2 regions of the Burkholderia sp. BCC0044 genome follow, and region 2 is predicted to be linked to the other one. Evidence: predicted binding sites of a transcription regulator. Region 2 holds the regulator's gene; the other holds the start of a gene.
What was found. The regulator FliA, encoded in region 2, starts transcription of late flagellar genes. The targets are predictions, from matches to a motif close to CTAAAGTTTNNNNNNNNNNNGCCGNTA.
Positions count from the first base shown of each region.

Region 1: the regulator FliA is predicted to act here: its motif matches at 1,649-1,675, upstream of fliS (flagellar export chaperone FliS).

Region 1 covers NZ_CADFDO010000005.1:344,213-353,708, forward strand. Annotated here, with positions in the region: gene HWX14_RS29570 (flagellar hook-length control protein FliK) at 1-588, opposite strand, end outside; gene HWX14_RS29575 (flagellar protein FliT) at 809-1,141, opposite strand; gene fliS (flagellar export chaperone FliS) at 1,138-1,572, opposite strand; gene fliE (flagellar hook-basal body complex protein FliE) at 1,790-2,134, opposite strand; gene fliF (flagellar basal-body MS-ring/collar protein FliF) at 2,383-4,146, shown strand; gene fliG (flagellar motor switch protein FliG) at 4,136-5,131, shown strand; gene fliH (flagellar assembly protein FliH) at 5,124-5,807, shown strand; gene fliI (flagellar protein export ATPase FliI) at 5,801-7,330, shown strand; gene fliJ (flagellar export protein FliJ) at 7,336-7,794, shown strand; gene HWX14_RS29615 (flagellar hook-length control protein FliK) at 7,826-9,193, shown strand; gene HWX14_RS29620 (GMC family oxidoreductase N-terminal domain-containing protein) at 9,226-9,496, opposite strand, start outside.
Region 2 covers NZ_CADFDO010000007.1:201,184-210,679, forward strand. Annotated here, with positions in the region: gene HWX14_RS32690 (DUF3443 family protein) at 1-686, shown strand, start outside; gene HWX14_RS32695 (VOC family protein) at 847-1,353, shown strand; gene flhB (flagellar biosynthesis protein FlhB) at 1,750-2,949, shown strand; gene flhA (flagellar biosynthesis protein FlhA) at 2,946-5,048, shown strand; gene flhF (flagellar biosynthesis protein FlhF) at 5,045-6,829, shown strand; gene HWX14_RS32715 (MinD/ParA family protein) at 6,822-7,640, shown strand; gene HWX14_RS32720 (RNA polymerase sigma factor FliA) at 7,666-8,397, shown strand; S-adenosyl-L-homocysteine riboswitch at 8,523-8,652, shown strand; gene ahcY (adenosylhomocysteinase) at 8,685-9,496, shown strand, end outside.

The DNA of each region.
Region 1 (9,496 bases), on a different contig from region 2:
ATCCGGGTCGGCCGGCGCGAGCGCGGTCGCCAGGCGCGCCTGCGGCTCGCGCAGCAGCGCCGCGAGCGGACGCTGGCCGGCCAGCCACTGCGCGAGATGGGATTCGTAGAAAAGGCCGCTCTCGCTCACGGCCTGCGCCAGCGCCGCACGCAGCGCCGCGACGGGCGGTGCGACCGAGGGCGCCGCCGCGGCCCGCGTCGCGGCGGCGGACGACGCTTCCGCGGAAGCCGGCGTGGCAGACTCGGCGGGACCGGACGCAGCCGGCGCGCGCGCCGGCACGGGCGTATCGGCGAGCAGCACGGCGGGGTCGGCCAGCAGCGGCAGCCGCCCGACGATCGCCGGCGTCGCATCGCCGCCCGAGCGCGAGATCGCGTCGAGCACGCGCCCGACATCGGACAGCGCGGTCTGCGTGGAAGCGGGCGGCGCGGCAGGCGGGCTGCCGGCCGGCGGCGCGGACGACGCGCCGGCGCCCGGCGTGCCGACCTGCGAGGTCGCGCCGCCGCCGACGGGCGCCGATACGGTGCCGGTCAGCAGGCTGTCGAGGCGGCTCGCCAGCAGCGCGGCCGCAACGGAGTCGATACCGGTCATGATCGGAGCCTGCTCACGTTAGGGTCTGTTGCATATGGAACGCACATGCGTTGCCACGAGAACGGCCGCTCGCGAGGCGCGCAACGCGGCGAGCGGCCGTTCTCGTGGCAACCCCATGAAAACTCATTCCGCGGGAATGCCCGAAATCGCCCGCGGGAACAGCGCGCGCCGCATGCGGCGCCGGGCCGGGCGCGTCGCGCCCGTGTCCCGGCACACGGCCCTACCCGCGCGCGCGGTACAGATCGGTCAATACCTGGGTCGAGCGCCGCGCCTCGAACAGCGCGGACAGCCGCGCGATGTCCGGGCTCGCGAGATCGCGGATCGCGGCGTCGTCGGCCAGGATGCGGCGGATCAGGTCGAGCTTGCGGCCGAGATCCGATTCGTCGAGCACGACGCCCGGATCGGCCTCCTTCAACCCGTCGACGAGCTGCATGAATTCGGCCTGCAACCCCGGCAACGCGTTCCAGTCGGCGCCGCGCGCGGCGCACAGCATCCGGCCCGACACGGCGGCGAGCGCCTCGTAGCGCGCGAAGTATTCGGCCTTGTGATTCATCGTGATGCTTCCGCTACCTGTTGCGCGGCCATCCGCGCGACTTCCGGGGCGATGCCCGTCCATGCTTCCTCGAGCGTCGCGAGCAAGCCGTCGACCTCGACCAGCATCGCGTCGCTCGCCTGCGCGTTCGCTTCCAGCAGACGCCGGCCGATATACGCATACAGCGCATGGAGGCGCTCGGCGATCTCGCCGCCCGCGTCGCGATTCAGCGACGCCTGCAGGCCGCTCTCGACGATCCGGATCGCCTTGCCGATCGCTTCGCCGCGCCCGGACACGTTGTCCTGCTGCAAATGCATGCGCGCGAGCGCGATCGCCTGCCGCGCGCCCTGGTACAGCATCGCGATCAGCCGGTGCGGGGACGCGCCCATCACCCCGGTCTCGACGCCGACACGCGCGTATGCACTGGCTCCAGCGTGTCCTGGGGAAAACATGCGCTTCTCCTTGTTATTTGTCTTGGCTAGACGGGCGCCGCCGCCGTGCGTGGCACGGCGCGGCCTTCACCGAAGTTATCGGAAGGGATTTGGAAAGCTTTAGGTGCGCGGGGGCTGCCGCCGGGCAAGCGGCGCCGGCTCGCCGGCGCTATTCGGCAGGCCCGGAGTCGCCATCGGATGGCCGTCCCCGGATGCCCGTCGCCGGATGCCCGTCGCCTCACACCGACATCTGCATGATGTCGTTGTAAGCGCTCACCAACTTGTTGCGGACCTGGAGCCCGAACTGGAAGCCGATATTGGCTTTCTGCATGTCGACCATCACGTCGTTCAGCGAGATGTTCGGCGCGCCGACCTCGAACGCCTTCGCCTCGCCGAGCGCGTGCTGCTGGTCGCCGCTGATCTTGTCGAGCGACGCCTTCATCGCGCTCGCGAACGTGCCGGCCGTCGCCGCGCCCGAGCCGGCCAGCGCCGCCGTCGGGCTCGCGACGCCGCCGGACGCCTGCGCGGCCATCGACTGCATCTGTTGCAACACCGAACCGATTCCGCTGACGTTCGCAGTCATGCTGTCCCCAGACATAGAGAAGAGACCCGGACGCACCGGGCGACCCGCCGGCGCCGCACCACGCGCACCATGCCGGATCGCGAGAAAGGATAGCAGCGCGGCGCGCGTCAAAGCCGCGAAAGTACGGGGGAAACCCCGCTCTTTTCGGTCGATCGGAGTGCGCCGCGGGTCACGATAATCGCATCGTGTCATTGTCCGCCCGCTCGTCCGAGCGAGCTCAGTCGTCCCGCTCCGGAGAAACTCGACGCATGGATTCGCAGGCCAACTCGCTGATCAACCCAGACGCCCGCGCGGGCCTCAGCCCGGCGCCCGGCGCCGCCGCGGCCGCCGCGTTGCCGGGCGCGGGCGGCGCAGGCGCGGACTTCGGGCTGGGCGGCTTCGCCGAACGCATTCCCGGCATCTCGCGGATGAAGGGCAACCCGAAGCTGCCGTTCGTGATCGCCGTCGCGTTCGCGATCGCCGCGATCACCGCGCTCGTGCTGTGGAGCCGGGCGCCCGACTACCGCGTGCTGTACAGCAACCTGTCGGACCGCGACGGCGGCGCGATCATCGCCGCGCTCCAGCAGGCAAACGTTCCCTACAAGTTCGCCGATGCCGGCGGCGCGATCCTCGTGCCGTCGGGCCAGGTGCACGAAACGCGCTTGAAGCTCGCCGCGATGGGGCTGCCGAAGGGCGGCTCGGTCGGCTTCGAGCTGATGGACAACCAGAAATTCGGCATCAGCCAGTTCGCCGAGCAGATCAACTACCAGCGCGCGCTCGAAGGCGAGCTGCAGCGCACCATCGAATCGATCAATGCCGTGCGCGGCGCGCGCGTGCATCTCGCGATCCCGAAGCCGTCGGTGTTCGTGCGCGACAAGGAAGCGCCGAGCGCGTCGGTGTTCGTCGACCTCTACCCGGGCCGCGTGCTCGACGAGGGCCAGGTGCAGGCGATCACGCGGATGGTGTCGTCCGGCGTGCCCGACATGCCGGCCAAGAACGTGACGATCGTCGACCAGGACGGCAACCTGCTGACCCAGACCGCGTCCGCGTCCGGCCTCGACGCGAGCCAGCTCAAGTACGTGCAGCAGGTCGAGCACAACACGCAGAAGCGCATCGACGCGATCCTCGCGCCGATCTTCGGCGCCGGCAACGCGCGCTCGCAGGTCAGCGCCGATCTCGATTTCTCGAAGATCGAGCAGACGTCGGAAAGCTACGGCCCGAACGGCAATCCGCAGCAATCCGCGATCCGCAGCCAGCAGACCAGCAGCGCGACCGAACTCGCGCAGGGCGGCGCATCGGGCGTGCCGGGCGCGCTGTCGAACACGCCGCCGCAGCCGGCGTCCGCGCCGATCGTCGCCGGCAACGGCCAGAACGGGCCGCAGACCACGCCGGTCAGCGACCGCAAGGACCAGACGACCAACTACGAGCTCGACAAGACGATCCGCCACACCGAGCAGCCGATGGGCAGCGTGAAGCGGCTGTCGGTCGCGGTCGTCGTCAACTACCAGCCGGTCGCCGACGCGAAGGGCCACGTGACGATGCAGCCGCTGCCGCCCGCGAAGCTCGCGCAGGTCGAACAGCTCGTGAAGGACGCGATGGGCTACGACGAGAAGCGCGGCGACTCGGTAAACGTCGTGAACAGCGCGTTCTCGACCGCGAGCGACCCGTACGCCGACCTGCCGTGGTGGCGCCAGCCCGACATGATCGCGATGGCGAAGGAAGCCGCGAAGTGGCTCGGCATCGCGGCGGCCGCGGCGGCGCTCTACTTCATGTTCGTGCGCCCGGCGATGCGCCGCGCGTTCCCGCCGCCCGAGCCGGTCGCGCCGGCGCTCGCGGCGCCGGACGACGTGGTCGCGCTCGACGGGCTGCCCGCGCCGGACAAGGCGGCCGAGGAACCCGACCCGCTGCTGCTCGGCTTCGAAAACGAGAAGAACCGCTACGAACGCAACCTCGACTACGCGCGCACGATCGCCCGCCAGGATCCGAAGATCGTCGCCACCGTCGTGAAGAACTGGGTGTCCGATGAACGCTGAAGGCTTGACCAAGAGCGCGCTGCTGCTGATGTCGATCGGCGAGGAAGAGGCCGCGCAGGTATTCAAGTTCCTCGCGCCGCGCGAGGTCCAGAAGATCGGCGTGGCGATGGCCGCGCTGAAGAACGTCACGCGCGAGCAGGTCGAGGAGGTGCTGCAGGACTTCGTGAAGGAAGCCGAGCAGCACACCGCGCTGTCGCTCGATTCGAACGAGTACATCCGCTCGGTGCTGACGAAGGCGCTCGGCGAGGACAAGGCCGGCGTGCTGATCGACCGCATCCTGCAGGGCAGCGACACGAGCGGCATCGAGGGCCTGAAATGGATGGATTCGGGCGCGGTGGCCGAACTGATCAAGAACGAGCATCCGCAGATCATCGCGACGATCCTCGTGCACCTCGACCGCGACCAGGCGTCCGAAATCGCGTCCTGCTTCACCGAACGGCTGCGTAACGACGTGCTGCTGCGGATCGCGACGCTCGACGGCATCCAGCCGGCCGCGCTGCGCGAACTCGACGACGTGCTGACGGGCCTGCTGTCCGGCAGCGACAACCTGAAGCGCAGCCCGATGGGCGGCATCCGCACCGCGGCCGAGATCCTGAACTTCATGACGAGCGTGCACGAGGAAGGCGTGCTCGAAAGCGTGCGCCAGTACGACGCCGATCTCGCGCAGAAGATCATCGACCAGATGTTCGTGTTCGAGAACCTGCTCGACCTCGAGGACCGCGCGATCCAGATGGTGCTCAAGGAAGTCGAGTCGGAAACGCTGATCGTCGCGCTGAAGGGCGCGCCGCCCGCGCTGCGCCAGAAGTTCCTCGCGAACATGTCGCAGCGCGCGGCCGAACTGCTCGCCGAGGATCTCGACGCGCGCGGCCCGGTGCGCGTGTCCGAAGTCGAGACGCAGCAGCGCCGCATCCTGCAGATCGTGCGCAACCTCGCCGAGAGCGGCCAGATCGCGATCGGCGGCAAGGCGGAAGACGCGTATGTCTGATTCGGCGAGCGATCGCGTGGGCACCCTCACCGCGTACCAGCGGTGGGAGATGGCGTCGTTCGACCCGCCGCCGCCCCCGCCGCCGCCCGACGACGCGGCGGCCGCTGCCGCCGCGCTCGCCGAGGAGTTGCAGCGCGTGCGCGACGCCGCGCACGCCGAAGGCCATGCGGCCGGCCACGTCGAAGGCCAGGCGCTCGGTTACCAGGCCGGTTTCGAGCAGGGCCGCCAACAGGGCTTCGAGGCCGGCCAGGCCGACGCCCGCGAACAGGCCGCGCAGCTCGCGGCGCTCGCCGCGTCGTTTCGCGAAGCCGTCTCGGCCATCGAACACGATCTCGCGTCCGACCTCGCGCAGCTCGCGCTCGACATCGCGCAGCAGGTCGTGCGCCAGCACGTGAAGCACGACCCGGCCGCGCTGGTCGCCGCCGTGCGCGACGTGCTCGCGGCCGAACCCGCGCTGTCCGGCGCGCCGCATCTCGCGGTGCATCCGGCCGACCTCCCCGTCGTCGAAGCGTATCTGCAGGATGACCTCGACACGCTCGGCTGGAACGTGCGCACCGACGCGTCGATCGAGCGCGGCGGCTGCCGCGCGCACGCCGCGACCGGCGAGGTCGACGCGACGCTGCCCACGCGCTGGCAGCGCGTCGCCGCCGCGATCGGCAAGGTGAGCACGTGGTGACGCGCTCGCCCGACGCACTCGCGCACGACGGCATGACGCCGCTCGAACGCGAGCTCGCGCTCGCGTCGTTCGGGCCCGAAGGCGCGCACGGCGGCGCGCCGCATCCGGCCAGCGCGCCCGCCGCCGCCCCGCGCGCGCCGCACAATCCGCACCTTGACCACTGGCGCACGCACCTGAACGGGCTCGCCGCGCGCAGCCACCGCGCACTGCCGCTGCGGCCGTGCGGGCGCCTCACGCGCGCGGCCGGCCTCGTGCTCGAGGCGATCGGGCTGCGCCTGTCGGTCGGCGCCGAATGCACGATCGAACTGCCGCCCGGCAGCACGCTGCCGCACGCGGAAGCCGAAGTCGTCGGCTTCGCCGGCGACCGCCTGTTCCTGATGCCGACCACCGATGTCGCGGGCGTGCTGCCCGGCGCACGCGTGTGGCCGCGCGAAAGCGCGCCCGTCACCGATCCGCTCGCCGGCGCGAAGCGGCTGCCGGTCGGCTGGGAGATGCTCGGGCGCGTCGTCGACGCGTCGGGCCGCCCGCTCGACGGCCTCGGCCCGCTCGCGGCGAAAGTCGATGCGCCGCTGTCGGCGCCGTCGATCAACCCGCTCGATCGCGAGCCGATCCACCACGTGCTCGACGTCGGCGTGCGCGCGATCAACGCGCTGCTCACCGTCGGCCGCGGCCAGCGGATGGGCCTGTTCGCCGGCTCCGGCGTCGGCAAGTCGGTGCTGCTCGGCACGATGGCGCGCTACACGAGCGCGGAAGTGATCGTGATCGGGCTGATCGGCGAACGCGGCCGCGAAGTGAAGGAATTCATCGAACAGATCCTCGGCGAGGACGGGCTCGCGCGCTCGGTCGTCGTCGCGGCGCCGGCCGACGTGTCGCCGCTGTTGCGGATGCAGGGCGCCGCGTACGCGACGTCGCTCGCCGAGTATTTCCGCGACCAGGGCAAGCACGTGCTGCTGCTGATGGATTCGCTGACGCGCTATGCGATGGCGCAGCGCGAGATCGCACTGGCGATCGGCGAGCCGCCTGCGACGAAAGGCTATCCGCCGTCGGTGTTCGCGAAGCTCCCCGCGCTCGTCGAGCGCACCGGCAACGGGCCCGAAGGCGGCGGCTCGATCACCGCGTTCTACACGGTGCTGACCGAAGGCGACGACCAGCAGGACCCGATCGCCGATTCGGCGCGCGCGATCCTCGACGGCCACATCGTGCTGTCGCGCGCGCTCGCCGAGGCCGGCCACTATCCCGCGATCGACATCGAGGCGTCGATCAGCCGTGCGATGACCGCGCTGATCGACGAAACGCATCTCGACCACGTGCGGCAGTTCAAGCAGATGCTGTCGCGCTACCAGCGCAATCGCGACCTGATCGCCGTCGGCGCTTACGCACCCGGGCGCGACGCGCAGCTCGACCGCGCGATCGCGCTCTACCCGCGCATCGAGGCGTTCCTGCAGCAGGGCTTTCGCGAATGCGCGCCGTTCGCATCGAGCCTCACTGCACTCGATGCGCTGTTCGACGCTTACGGAGGCTGATCCCGATGGCCCACGGCTTTCCCCTTCAGCTGCTGCTCGACCGCGCGCAGGACGACCTCGATTCGGCCGCGAAGCAGCTCGGCACCGCGCAGCGCGACCGCACCGCGGCGGCCGAACAGCTCGACGCGCTGCTGCGCTATCGCGACGAATACCACGCGCGCTTCGCGCAATCCGCGCAGAGCGGGATGCCGGCCGGCAACTGGCGCAATTTCCAGGCGTTCATCGACACGCTCGATGCGGCGATCGCGCAGCAGCGCACCGTGCTCGCCGCGGCCGAGGTCCGCATCGACGAGGCGCGCCCGAACTGGCAGCAGAAGAAACGGACCGTCGGCTCGTATGAAATCCTGCAGGCGCGCGGCGTCGCGCAGGAAGCGCAGCGCGACGCCCGGCGCGAACAGCGCGACGCCGACGAACATGCCGCGAAGATCCTGCGCATGCGGGCCGACGCGGCCCGTTCGTCGTAACCGACCACCGCCTTCGAACGAGAGAACCGTCATGCCTCCCCTGCCCCTGCTCGGCGCGCTGCTCGACACCGCCGGCGCCGCACTCAAGGCCGCCCGCGGCTCGGGTGCGTCCGCCGCCAACGATGCGTCGGCCGCCACGAGCGCCGTACCGTTCGCGCAGACGCTGAAGCAAAGCGTCGCCACGCGCGGCGATACGGCCAACGCCGGCACGCCGGACGTGTCGACCAGACAGGCTGCCTCGAAGCCGGCCGCCGGCGCGAAACCGTCCGGCACGGACGACGACAAGGCGACCGACGACACGACCGCGAACGCCGCCACCGCCAACCCCGACGCCGCCGCCCTCGCGGCCGCCGCGGCCGTGCAGGCGCAACTGCAGGCGCGCCCGGACACCGCGACGCCGGCCGACGCGGCCGCCGCCGCCGTCACTGCGCAAAAGACGGCCGTGTCCGGCCAGCCGGACGCCACGGCGACGCTCGCGAATCATGCCCCCCAGGACGCGGCCGCCCTGCAAACCGATCCGGCTTCGAGCCGCGACGCGCTGCAAGCGGCGCTCGCGAAGCTGACGGGCGGTGCGAACGCGATTGCGATGCCGGCGACCGGCACGGCCGCCGCCGCCACGCCGACCGCGCCGACCGCGCCGGCGGCAACCGCGTCGAATGCCGCCGCGCCGCTGACGCCGAAAGTGCCGACGTTCGACCGCACGCTCGCCGACGCGAAAGGCGCGCTCGCCACGCAACAGACGCCGACCCAGATCACCGCGCAGACGCTGCAGGCCGACGCGAACGCGCAGTCCGGCGCGCAGCACGCACTCGCGGCGGCCAGCAACGCGACGGATCCGGCCGCCAGCGCGACGCTCGCGGCCGGCGCAACGGCCGCTGCCGCCGCGCAGGCGAACCTGCAACTGTCGCCGGCCGCCGGTGCGATCGCCGCCGCCAACGCGCACGTGCTCGCGCCGCACGTCGGCACGGCCGACTGGACGGATGCGCTGAGCCAGAAGGTGGTGTTCCTGTCGAATGCGCACCAGCAGAGCGCCGAGCTGACGCTCAACCCGCCCGATCTCGGGCCGCTGCAGGTGGTGCTGCGCGTCGCGGACAACCATGCGCACGCGCTGTTCGTGTCGCAGCATCCGCAGGTGCGCGACGCGGTCGAAGCCGCGCTGCCGAAGCTGCGCGAAGCGATGGAAGCGGGCGGGCTCGGGCTCGGCAGCGCGACCGTCAGCGACGGCGGCCTCGCTTCGCAGCAACAGCAGCAAAACCCGCAGCAGACCAACGCCTACGGCCAGTCGTCGCGACGCGGGAACGGCGGACCGTCAGCCGTCGATGCACCCGTCGACGCCGCGCAATCCGCACCGGTCGCCGCGCGCGCGAGCCGCGCCGGCCTCGTCGATACGTTTGCCTGAGCATGGCCGTGGCCGCTGCGTGCGCGCCGCGCTCAGCGGCCGTGCACCGCGGCAGCCGCCTCGCCGCGCGGCACGCCGCCCTTGCGCGCCGCGACGATGAAGTCCGCCGCGCGTTCGCCGATCATCACCGACGGCGCATTCGTGTTCCCGCCGATCAGCGTCGGCATCACCGACGCATCCACCACGCGCAGCCCGTCGACGCCGCGCACGCGCAGCTGCGGATCGACGACCGCGCGCGCATCGGAGCCCATCCGGCAGGTGCCGACCGGGTGATAGATCGTGTCCGCGTGCGCGACGATCGTC
Region 2 (9,496 bases):
GCGCGCTCGGCGCGAACGGGATCCTCGGCATCGGGCCGGCGCCGTACGACTGCGGCACGACCTGTGCGACGTCGACGTCGACGAGCAACAACTACTACGCGTGCCCGAACGGCGACAACGCGCGCTGCGCGGTCGCGCTCGTGCCGCTGGCGCAGCAGGTGGCCAACCCGGTGCATCGGTTCGCGAACAACGACGGCGTGAGCGTGCAGATGCCGACCATCTCGAGCAACGGGCAGGCGAGCGCGACCGGCACGCTGACGTTCGGCCTGCCAAGCCTGAGCGGGAAAACGGTGCTGACGTCGACCACGACCGGCGACGTCAGCGCGACGTTCCAGGGGCGCAGCGTGACCGCGTTCTTCGATACGGGCTCGAACGCGTATTTCTTCAACGATTCGGCGCAGACGGTCTGTTCGCGGAACACGCAGTTCTATTGCCCGGCATCCACGACCACCTATTCGGCCACGCTGAGCGGCCAGAACGGCGCGTCGGGCACCGTGTCGATGCCGGTCGCGAACGCGGATTCGCTGTTCTCGAACTCGTCGACGTTCGCGTTCAACGACATTGCCGGCCCGTTCGGCTCGTCCAACTGGCTCGACATCGGCATGCCGCACTTCTACGGCAAGACGATCTACTTCGGGATGGACAAGACCGCGAGCGGCGGCGCGCAGCCGTTCGTCGCGTTCTGACGCGGCACGGCGGACGCGGGAACGAGGGGGCGAGCGATCGCCCCCTTTTTTTCGACCCGGCGGGCGCGCGGCTACGGATCGGCGCACCGCCAGGCGCCGGCATAGCGTCTACGATGTAAGACCGGCAGCGGTGCCGGCACGACATGAGAGGAGACAGCGCATGAACTCGCATATCCAGCGCATCACGCCGTTCCTGTGGTTCGACCGCGACGCCGAGGCGGCGGCCGGCTTCTACGTCTCGGTGTTCGACAACGCGCGCATCGTGCACGTCGCGCGCTACGGCAAGGCCGGCGCGCAGGCGTCCGGCAACGCCGAGGGCGCGGTGATGACCGTGGCGTTCGAGCTCGACGGGCAGGCGTTCGTCGCGCTGAACGGCGGCCCCATGTTCCAGATGACGCCGGCCGTGTCGTTCGTCGTCAACTGCCGCGACCAGGCCGAGATCGACCATTACTGGGCGCGCCTGTCCGAAGGCGGCGACGCGCGTGCGCAGCAATGCGGGTGGCTGCGCGACCGCTTCGGCGTGTCGTGGCAGGTCGTGCCCGTGCAGATGGCCGAACTGATGACGGGCGACCCGGCCCGCGCCGAGCGCGTGATGGCGCAGGTGATGACGATGAAGAAGCTCGATCTCGGCGCGCTGCAGCGGGCGGCGGCCGGCGAATCCGCTTAGGTCGCTCAGGCCGCTCAGGTCATTCAGGCCGGCGGTGGCCGTCCGGCCGTCCCGACGCCGACCCACGACGCCGACGCCCGACCCACGACGCCGTTGCGTCGGGGCCGATTTCCCACGCCGTTCCCGCCCGTCGTTTCACCGTTCCCCTCGCATTCCGCCGCGGCTGTCCCGCTTGCAGCCGTCGCTTCGCCCGTGCGCCGAGCGGCCCGTTTCCCGCCGCGCCGCACGTCGCTCCGCCCCCATTCCGCGCCGTTCCAGCCGCGTTCGCGGCGGCTCGCCCGATTCCCCGAAATACCCCCCTTTCCCGGCTTTGCTCGACCGATCGGCGTTTGACGCCTCCATGAATAATCGGTGTCACTGGAAAGCGGCATTCCGCCGTACCCGACCGGAGGCCCCGTGGCAGACGAGAGCGATCTCGACAAGACCGAAGCCGCCACTCCCAGGCGCCGCGAAAAGGCGCGCGAGGAGGGGCAGGTCGCGCGTTCGCGCGAACTGGCTTCGTTCGCACTGCTCGCGGCGGGGTTCTACGGCGCATGGCTGCTCGCGGGCCCGTCGGGCGGGCATCTGCAGGCGATGCTGCGCGGCGCGTTCACGTTCGATCGCGCGACCGCGTTCGACACCCACCGGATGCTGTCGGCGGCCGGCAGCGCGAGCCTCGAAGGCTTCGCCGCGCTGCTGCCGCTGCTCGCGCTCACCGGCGTCGCCGCGCTGCTCGCGCCGATGGCGCTCGGCGGCTGGCTGATTTCGCAAAAGACGTTCGAGCTGAAGTTCGACCGCCTGAACCCGATCTCGGGCCTCGGCCGGATCTTCTCGATCCAGGGGCCGATCCAGCTCGGGATGTCGATCGCGAAGACGCTGGTGGTCGGCGGGATCGGCGGCATCGCGATCTGGCGCAGCAAGGACGAACTGCTCGGCCTCGCCACGCAGCCGCTCGGCGCCGCGCTGCCCGATGCGCTGCATCTGGTCGCCGTGTGCTGCGGCACGACGGTCGCCGGGATGCTGGTGGTCGCCGGGCTCGATGTGCCTTACCAACTCTGGCAGTACAACAAGAAGTTGCGCATGACGAAGGAAGAAGTGAAGCGCGAGCATCGCGAGAACGAAGGCGATCCGCACGTGAAGGGGCGGATCCGCCAGCAGCAGCGCGCGATCGCCCGCCGCCGGATGATGGCGGCCGTGCCGAAGGCCGACGTGGTCGTCACGAACCCGACGCACTTCGCGGTCGCGCTGCAATACACGGATGGCGAGATGCGCGCGCCGAAGGTCGTCGCGAAGGGCGTGAACCTCGTCGCCGCGCGCATCCGCGAGCTCGCGGCCGAACACAACGTGCCGCTGCTCGAAGCGCCGCCGCTCGCGCGTGCGCTGTATCACAACGTCGAAATCGAGCGCGAGATTCCCGGTTCGCTGTACTCGGCGGTCGCCGAAGTGCTCGCGTGGGTCTACCAGCTCAAGCGCTTCCGTTCGGAAGGCGGCGCGTTCCCGGCGATGCCGGTCGATCTCGACGTGCCGGCCGACCTCGACAAGGGCACGTCGGTCGCCGCCGACGACGAACGTGAAGAAGCCGAGGACACCCTCGGCAAGCAAGGGACCGCAGCATGAGCACCCCGACCACCGGCCTGTTCGCGAAGCGCCCGAACCCGTTCGCGGGCGCCAACCTGCGCGCGCTCGCGGGCCCGATCCTCATCTGCATGATCCTGGGGATGATGATCCTGCCGCTGCCGCCGATGCTGCTGGATCTGCTGTTCACGTTCAACATCGCGCTGTCCGTGATGGTGCTGCTCGTCAGCATGTACACGATGAAGCCGCTCGACTTCGCGGCGTTCCCGAGCGTGCTGCTGTTCTCGACGCTCCTGCGCCTGTCGCTGAACGTCGCGTCGACGCGCGTCGTGCTGCTCGAAGGCCACACCGGGCCCGACGCGGCCGGCCAGGTGATCGAGGCGTTCGGCCACTTCCTCGTCGGCGGCAACTTCGCGGTCGGCATCGTCGTGTTCGTGATCCTGATGATCATCAACTTCATGGTGATCACGAAGGGCGCGGGGCGGATCGCCGAAGTGTCCGCGCGCTTCACGCTCGACGCGATGCCCGGCAAGCAGATGGCGATCGACGCCGACCTGAACGCCGGCCTCATCAACGAGGAACAGGCGCGCAAGCGGCGCCTCGCCGTGTCGCAGGAAGCCGAGTTCTACGGGTCGATGGACGGCGCGTCGAAGTTCGTGCGCGGCGACGCGATCGCCGGCCTGATCATCATGGCGATCAACGTGATCGGCGGGCTGATCGTCGGGATGGTCCAGCACGACATGTCGTTCGCCGCGGCCGGCACCAACTACACGCTGCTGACGATCGGCGACGGCCTCGTCGCGCAGATCCCGTCGCTCGTGATCTCGACCGCGGCCGGCGTGATCGTGTCGCGCGTCGCGACCGACGAGGACATCGGCACGCAGATCACCGGCCAGCTGTTCACGAACCCGCGCGTGCTGAACATCACCGGCGCGATCATCGTGCTGATGGGGCTGATCCCCGGGATGCCGCACTTCGCGTTCCTCGCGCTCGGCGGCGGCGCGATCTGGCTGGCACGCACGCAGACCAAGCGCGCGGCGGCCCGCAAGGCGGCCGGCGACGTGACCGACATCGCGCCGCCCGCCGTGCTGCCGGCCGACAGCCACGAAGCGACCTGGGACGACGTGCAGCTGATCGACCCGCTCGGCCTCGAAGTCGGCTACCGGCTGATCCCGCTGGTCGACAAGAACAGCGACGGCGAGCTGCTCAAGCGCATCAAGAGCATCCGCAAGAAATTCGCGCAGGAAATCGGCTTCCTGCCGCCGGTGATCCATATCCGCGACAACCTCGAACTGCGGCCGAACGCGTACCGGATCGCGCTGAAGGGCGTCGAGATCGGCGTCGGCGAAGTGTTCCCCGGCCAGTGGCTCGCGATCAACCCGGGCCAGGTGACGGCCGCGCTGCCGGGCGCCGTCACGCAGGATCCGGCGTTCGGGCTGCCGGCCGTGTGGATCGACGTCGCGCTGCGCGAGCAGGCGCAGGTGTACGGCTACACGGTGGTCGACGCGAGCACGGTCGTCGCGACGCACCTGAACCACCTCGTCGTCCAGCACGCGGCCGAGCTGCTCGGCCGCCAGGAAGTGCAGGCGCTCGTCGAGCGCACCGGCAAGGACGCGCCGTCGCTCGTCGAGGACCTGGTGCCGAAGACGATCTCGCTCACCACGCTGCAGAAGGTGCTGCAGAACCTACTCGAGGAAGGCGTGCCGATCCGCGACATGCGCACGATCCTCGAGGCCGTGTCCGAGCATGCGGGCCGCGGCGACGCGTTCGAGATCACGGCCGCGGTGCGGCTCTCGCTCGGCCGCGCGATCACGCAGCAGTGGTATCCGGGCGCCGGCGAAATGCAGGTGATGGGCCTCGACGCGAACCTGGAGCGCGTGCTGTCGCAGGCGCTCGCCACCGGCGCGAACCCGGGCCTCGAACCCGGCCTCGCGCACAACCTTCTGACCGGCACGCAGCAAGCGATGCTGCGTCAACAGAATCTCGGGCTGCCGCCCGTGCTGCTCGTGCAGCACGCGCTGCGCGCGATGCTCGCGCGTTTCCTGCGCCGCAGCCTGCCGCAATTGAAAGTGCTGTCGTACGCCGAAGTGCCGGACACACGCACGATCAAAGTCGTTAACGTCATCGGGGGTTCCGCTTGAACATTCGCAAATTCACCGGCGCAACGAGCCGCGACGCACTTCGTCTCGTGCGCGAGGCGCTCGGCGCCGACGCGGTCGTGCTGTCGAACCGCACGCTCGATGACGGCAGTGTCGAAATCGTTGCACTCGCCGATTCGGATCTCGCCGCGGTGGCGCCGCCGGCCGCGCGTCCGCGCTTCGCCACGCCGCGCGTGCCGGAATCCGTGCCGGCCGCGGCCGTGCCGGGCATCGTGTCGCGTCCGGGCATCGCCCCGCGCCCGGCCGTCAATCCGTATGCGGCGGGCGAAGGCGGGCTGCCGGACGTGTTCTCGTCCGTGTTCGGCGCGAGCGCCGATGCGCACGAGGCGGATGCGCATGCCGCGCCGATCGATGCGGACGCGCCGGCTGCGGCCGTGCCGTCGATCGCTGCGTCGGCCGCCGGATCGCCTGCCCCGGCCTCCGAACCCGCACCGTGGCTCGTCGAGCACGCGAAGCGCCTGACGCAGCAGCGCGACGCGCTGATCGCCCGTGCGCAGGCGCCGGCCGAGCCGCAGGCGAGCGCGCCCGCGCCGCAAGCCGCGGCCGGCGCGACGCCGCCCGACTGGGCGCGCGACATCGTGCGCGACGCCGAGCGCCGGATGCCGGCCGCCGCAGCACCGACCACCGGAGCGCCGGCCGCCGCGAAGCGCGCCCTCGACATGGGTGTCGCGTACGGCGCCAGGGCGACCGACCGCACGCGCCTGTCCGCCGACGCGGCCGCCGTGGTGGCCGATGCGGTGAAGTCGCGCATCGAGCGGATCGTCAACGACACGGTGATGCAGGAGCTCGGCGAGCTGCGCGGGATGATGGAAGAGCAGTTCGACAGCCTGATGTGGCACGACCGCCAGCGTCGCAGCGCCGTCCACAGCGCGCTGACGAAGCACCTGTTCGCGGCCGGCTTCTCCGCGCAGCTCGTGCGGATGCTGGTCGACAACCTGCCGGCCGGCGACGGCGCGCAGACCTTCGAGCAGGCCGCCGAATGGGCGCAGTCGGTGCTCGCGTCGAACCTGCCGGTGCTCGACAGCGAGGACGCGCTGATGGAGCGCGGCGGCGTGTTCGCGCTGATGGGGCCGACCGGCGTCGGCAAGACGACCACCACCGCGAAGCTGGCCGCGCGCTGCGTGATGCGCTTCGGCGCGAGCAAGGTCGCGCTGCTGACCACCGACAGCTACCGGATCGGCGGCCACGAGCAACTGCGCATCTTCGGCAAGATCCTCGGCGTACCGGTTCACGCGGTGAAGGATGCGGGCGACCTCGCGCTCGCGCTGTCCGAGCTGCGCAACAAGCACATCGTGCTGATCGACACGATCGGCATGAGCCAGCGCGACCGCGCGGTGTCCGACCAGATCGCGATGCTGCACGGCGCGAATGCGCCGGTGCAGCGCCTGCTGCTGCTCAACGCGACGAGCCACGGCGACACGCTGAACGAAGTCGTGCAGGCGTACCGCAGCGCGGGCGAGCATCCGGATCTCGCGGGGCCTGACCTGGCCGGCTGCATCCTCACGAAGCTCGACGAGGCGACCCACCTCGGCGGCGTGCTCGACACGGTGATCCGCTACAAGCTGCCGGTCCACTACGTGTCGACCGGCCAGAAGGTGCCGGAGAACCTGTACGTCGCGTCGACCCGATTCCTGCTGAAGAGCGCGTTCTGTGTGCCGCGCGACGGCTCGCCCTTCGTGCCGCAAGACGAGGACATGCCGACGCTGCTTTCCGCACTGACCGCACGTTCCACCGCCGAGCTGCACGAGGTGCGATTTGGATAAACGGATCATCGACCAGGCCGAAGGGCTGCGGCGCCTGCTGGCCGGGCGCGCGTCGCGCATCGTCGCGGTGACGGGCGGGCCGGCGGGCGTCGGCTGCACGTCCACCGTGGTGAACCTGGCGGCGGCGCTCGCGTCGCTCGGCAAGGACGTGCTCGTCGTCGACGAGCGCGCCGACGTGCATTCGGCGAGCGCGACGCTCGCCGGCGCGTGGCTGCGCGACGGCGAACGCACGCGGGTGGCGGCGGGCTTCGGCCTGTGCGGCGCCGCGCGGCTCGCGCGCGTCGGCTACAGCGACGCGCAACTGAGCGACTTCATCGACGGCCCGGCCGACATCGTCCTCGTCGACGCGCAGCTCGGCGCCGACGGCTCGTTCTCGGCGCTCGCGCGCGAAGCGCACGACGTGCTGGTCGTCACGCGGGTCGCCGCGCAGGCGATCACCGAGGCGTATGCGTGCATGAAGCGGCTGCATTTCGCGCACGCGTTCGCGCAGTTCCGCGTGCTGACCAATCAGGTCGGCAGCCACGCGGACGCGAAGACGGCGTTCGACAACCTCGCGGGCGTCGCGAGCCGCTACCTGACCGTGTCGATCGCCGACGCGGGCTGCGTGAACGCCGATCCGCTCGTCGAGCATGCCCGCGAACTGATGCATGCGGTGGTCGACGCGTTCCCGTCGTCGGCCGCCGCGCGCGACTACCGGCAGATTGCCGCCGACCTGTTGTACTGGCCGATGCGCCCGCGTTCGGGTGCGGGCCGCGCGGTCCACGCCGGCGGCAAGCCGTCGTATGAGGCGGGCGCGGCACACGCCGCGTGAGCGCCACCCGAAGGAGAGAGCCACGATGTACAACGCTCAAGGAAAGATGTCCCAGGCCGACGTGCTCGCGCAATACGCGCCGCTCGTGCGCCGCCTCGGGCTGCAGCTCGTCGCGAAGATGCCGGCGAGCGTCGATCTCGACGACCTGATCCAGGCCGGCATGATCGGCCTGATGGACGCGGCCGGCCGCTACAAGGAAGACCAGGGCGCGCAGTTCGAGACCTACGCGACGCAGCGCATTCGCGGCGCGATGCTCGACGAGCTGCGCAGCAACGACTGGCTGCCGCGCAGCCTGCGCAAGACGTCGCGCGAGGTCGAGCACGCGGTGCACCAGGTCGAGCAGCACCTCGGCCGCTCGGCGAGCGAGACCGAGATCGCGCAGCACCTGAACATGCCGCTCGACGAATACCAGGGGATGCTGCAGGACCTGCACGGCAGCCAGCTGATCTACTACGAGGATTTCGACCGCGCGGCCGACGACGAACCGTTCCTCGACCGCTATCGCGTCGATCACGCCGATCCGTTGTCGGCGCTGCTCGACGAGCACCTGCGCGAGGCGCTCGTCGAGGCGATCGAGCGGCTGCCGGAGCGCGAGAAGCTCTTGATGTCGCTGTACTACGAACGGGGTCTGAATCTGCGCGAGATCGGCGCGGTGCTCGAGGTGAGCGAATCGCGCGTGTGCCAGCTGCACAGCCAGGCCGTCGCGCGCCTGCGCGCGCGGCTGCGCGAACAGGCGTGGGTCGGCGCGGAGTCCTGACCCCGAAGTCCCGACCCTTCGGCCACGGCTGCGCGCGCCGGCGCCGCACGCCCGTGCCGCTGGTGCGCTGTCCTTGCGCGCCGTGCTTGCGCATTTCACGCGCCGATTTGCTACAATCCCCTCCGTTTTCCGAGGAGCGTTGCGACGGACCATCTGCGTCCGCCAGGCTCGGAAGGCTTCACCAAGCAGCCGTGCGGCGAGACAGACGTTTCGCGTTTCGCGCCGGCCCCGCTTCCTGAACGGCGCTCACGTCACCAATCTAGAAACTTTTTAGAAAGGAGGGCGTGATGAACGCCATTATCGATTCCAAGGCTTCCCACGATTACGTCGTCGCCGACATGGCGCTGGCCGGCTGGGGCCGCAAGGAACTCAACATCGCCGAGACCGAAATGCCGGGCCTCGTGCAGATCCGCGACGAATACAAGGCGCAGCAGCCGCTGAAGGGCGCGCGCATTGCCGGTTCGCTGCACATGACGATCCAGACGGGCGTGCTGATCGAGACGCTGAAGGCGCTTGGCGCCGATGTTCGCTGGGCGTCGTGCAACATCTTCTCGACCCAGGATCACGCAGCGGCCGCGATCGTCGAAGCCGGCACGCCGGTGTTCGCGTTCAAGGGCGAATCGCTCGACGAATACTGGGAGTTCTCGCACCGCATCTTCGAATGGCCGAACGGCGAATTCGCGAACATGATCCTGGACGACGGCGGCGACGCAACGCTGCTGCTGATCCTCGGCTCGAAGGCCGAGAAGGACCGTTCGGTGATCGCGAAGCCGACCAACGAGGAAGAAGTCGCGCTGTACAAGTCGATCGCCGCGCACCTCGACGTCGACGCGAACTGGTACTCGAAGCGCCTCGCGCACATCAAGGGCGTGACCGAAGAAACCACGACCGGCGTGCACCGCCTGTACCAGATGGAAAAGGACGGCCGCCTGCCGTTCCCGGCGTTCAACGTGAACGATTCGGTCACGAAGTCGAAGTTCGACAACCTGTACGGCTGCCGCGAGTCGCTCGTCGACGGCATCAAGCGCGCGACCGACGTGATGATCGCGGGCAAGGTCGCGGTCGTCGCGGGCTACGGCGACGTGGGCAAGGGTTGCGC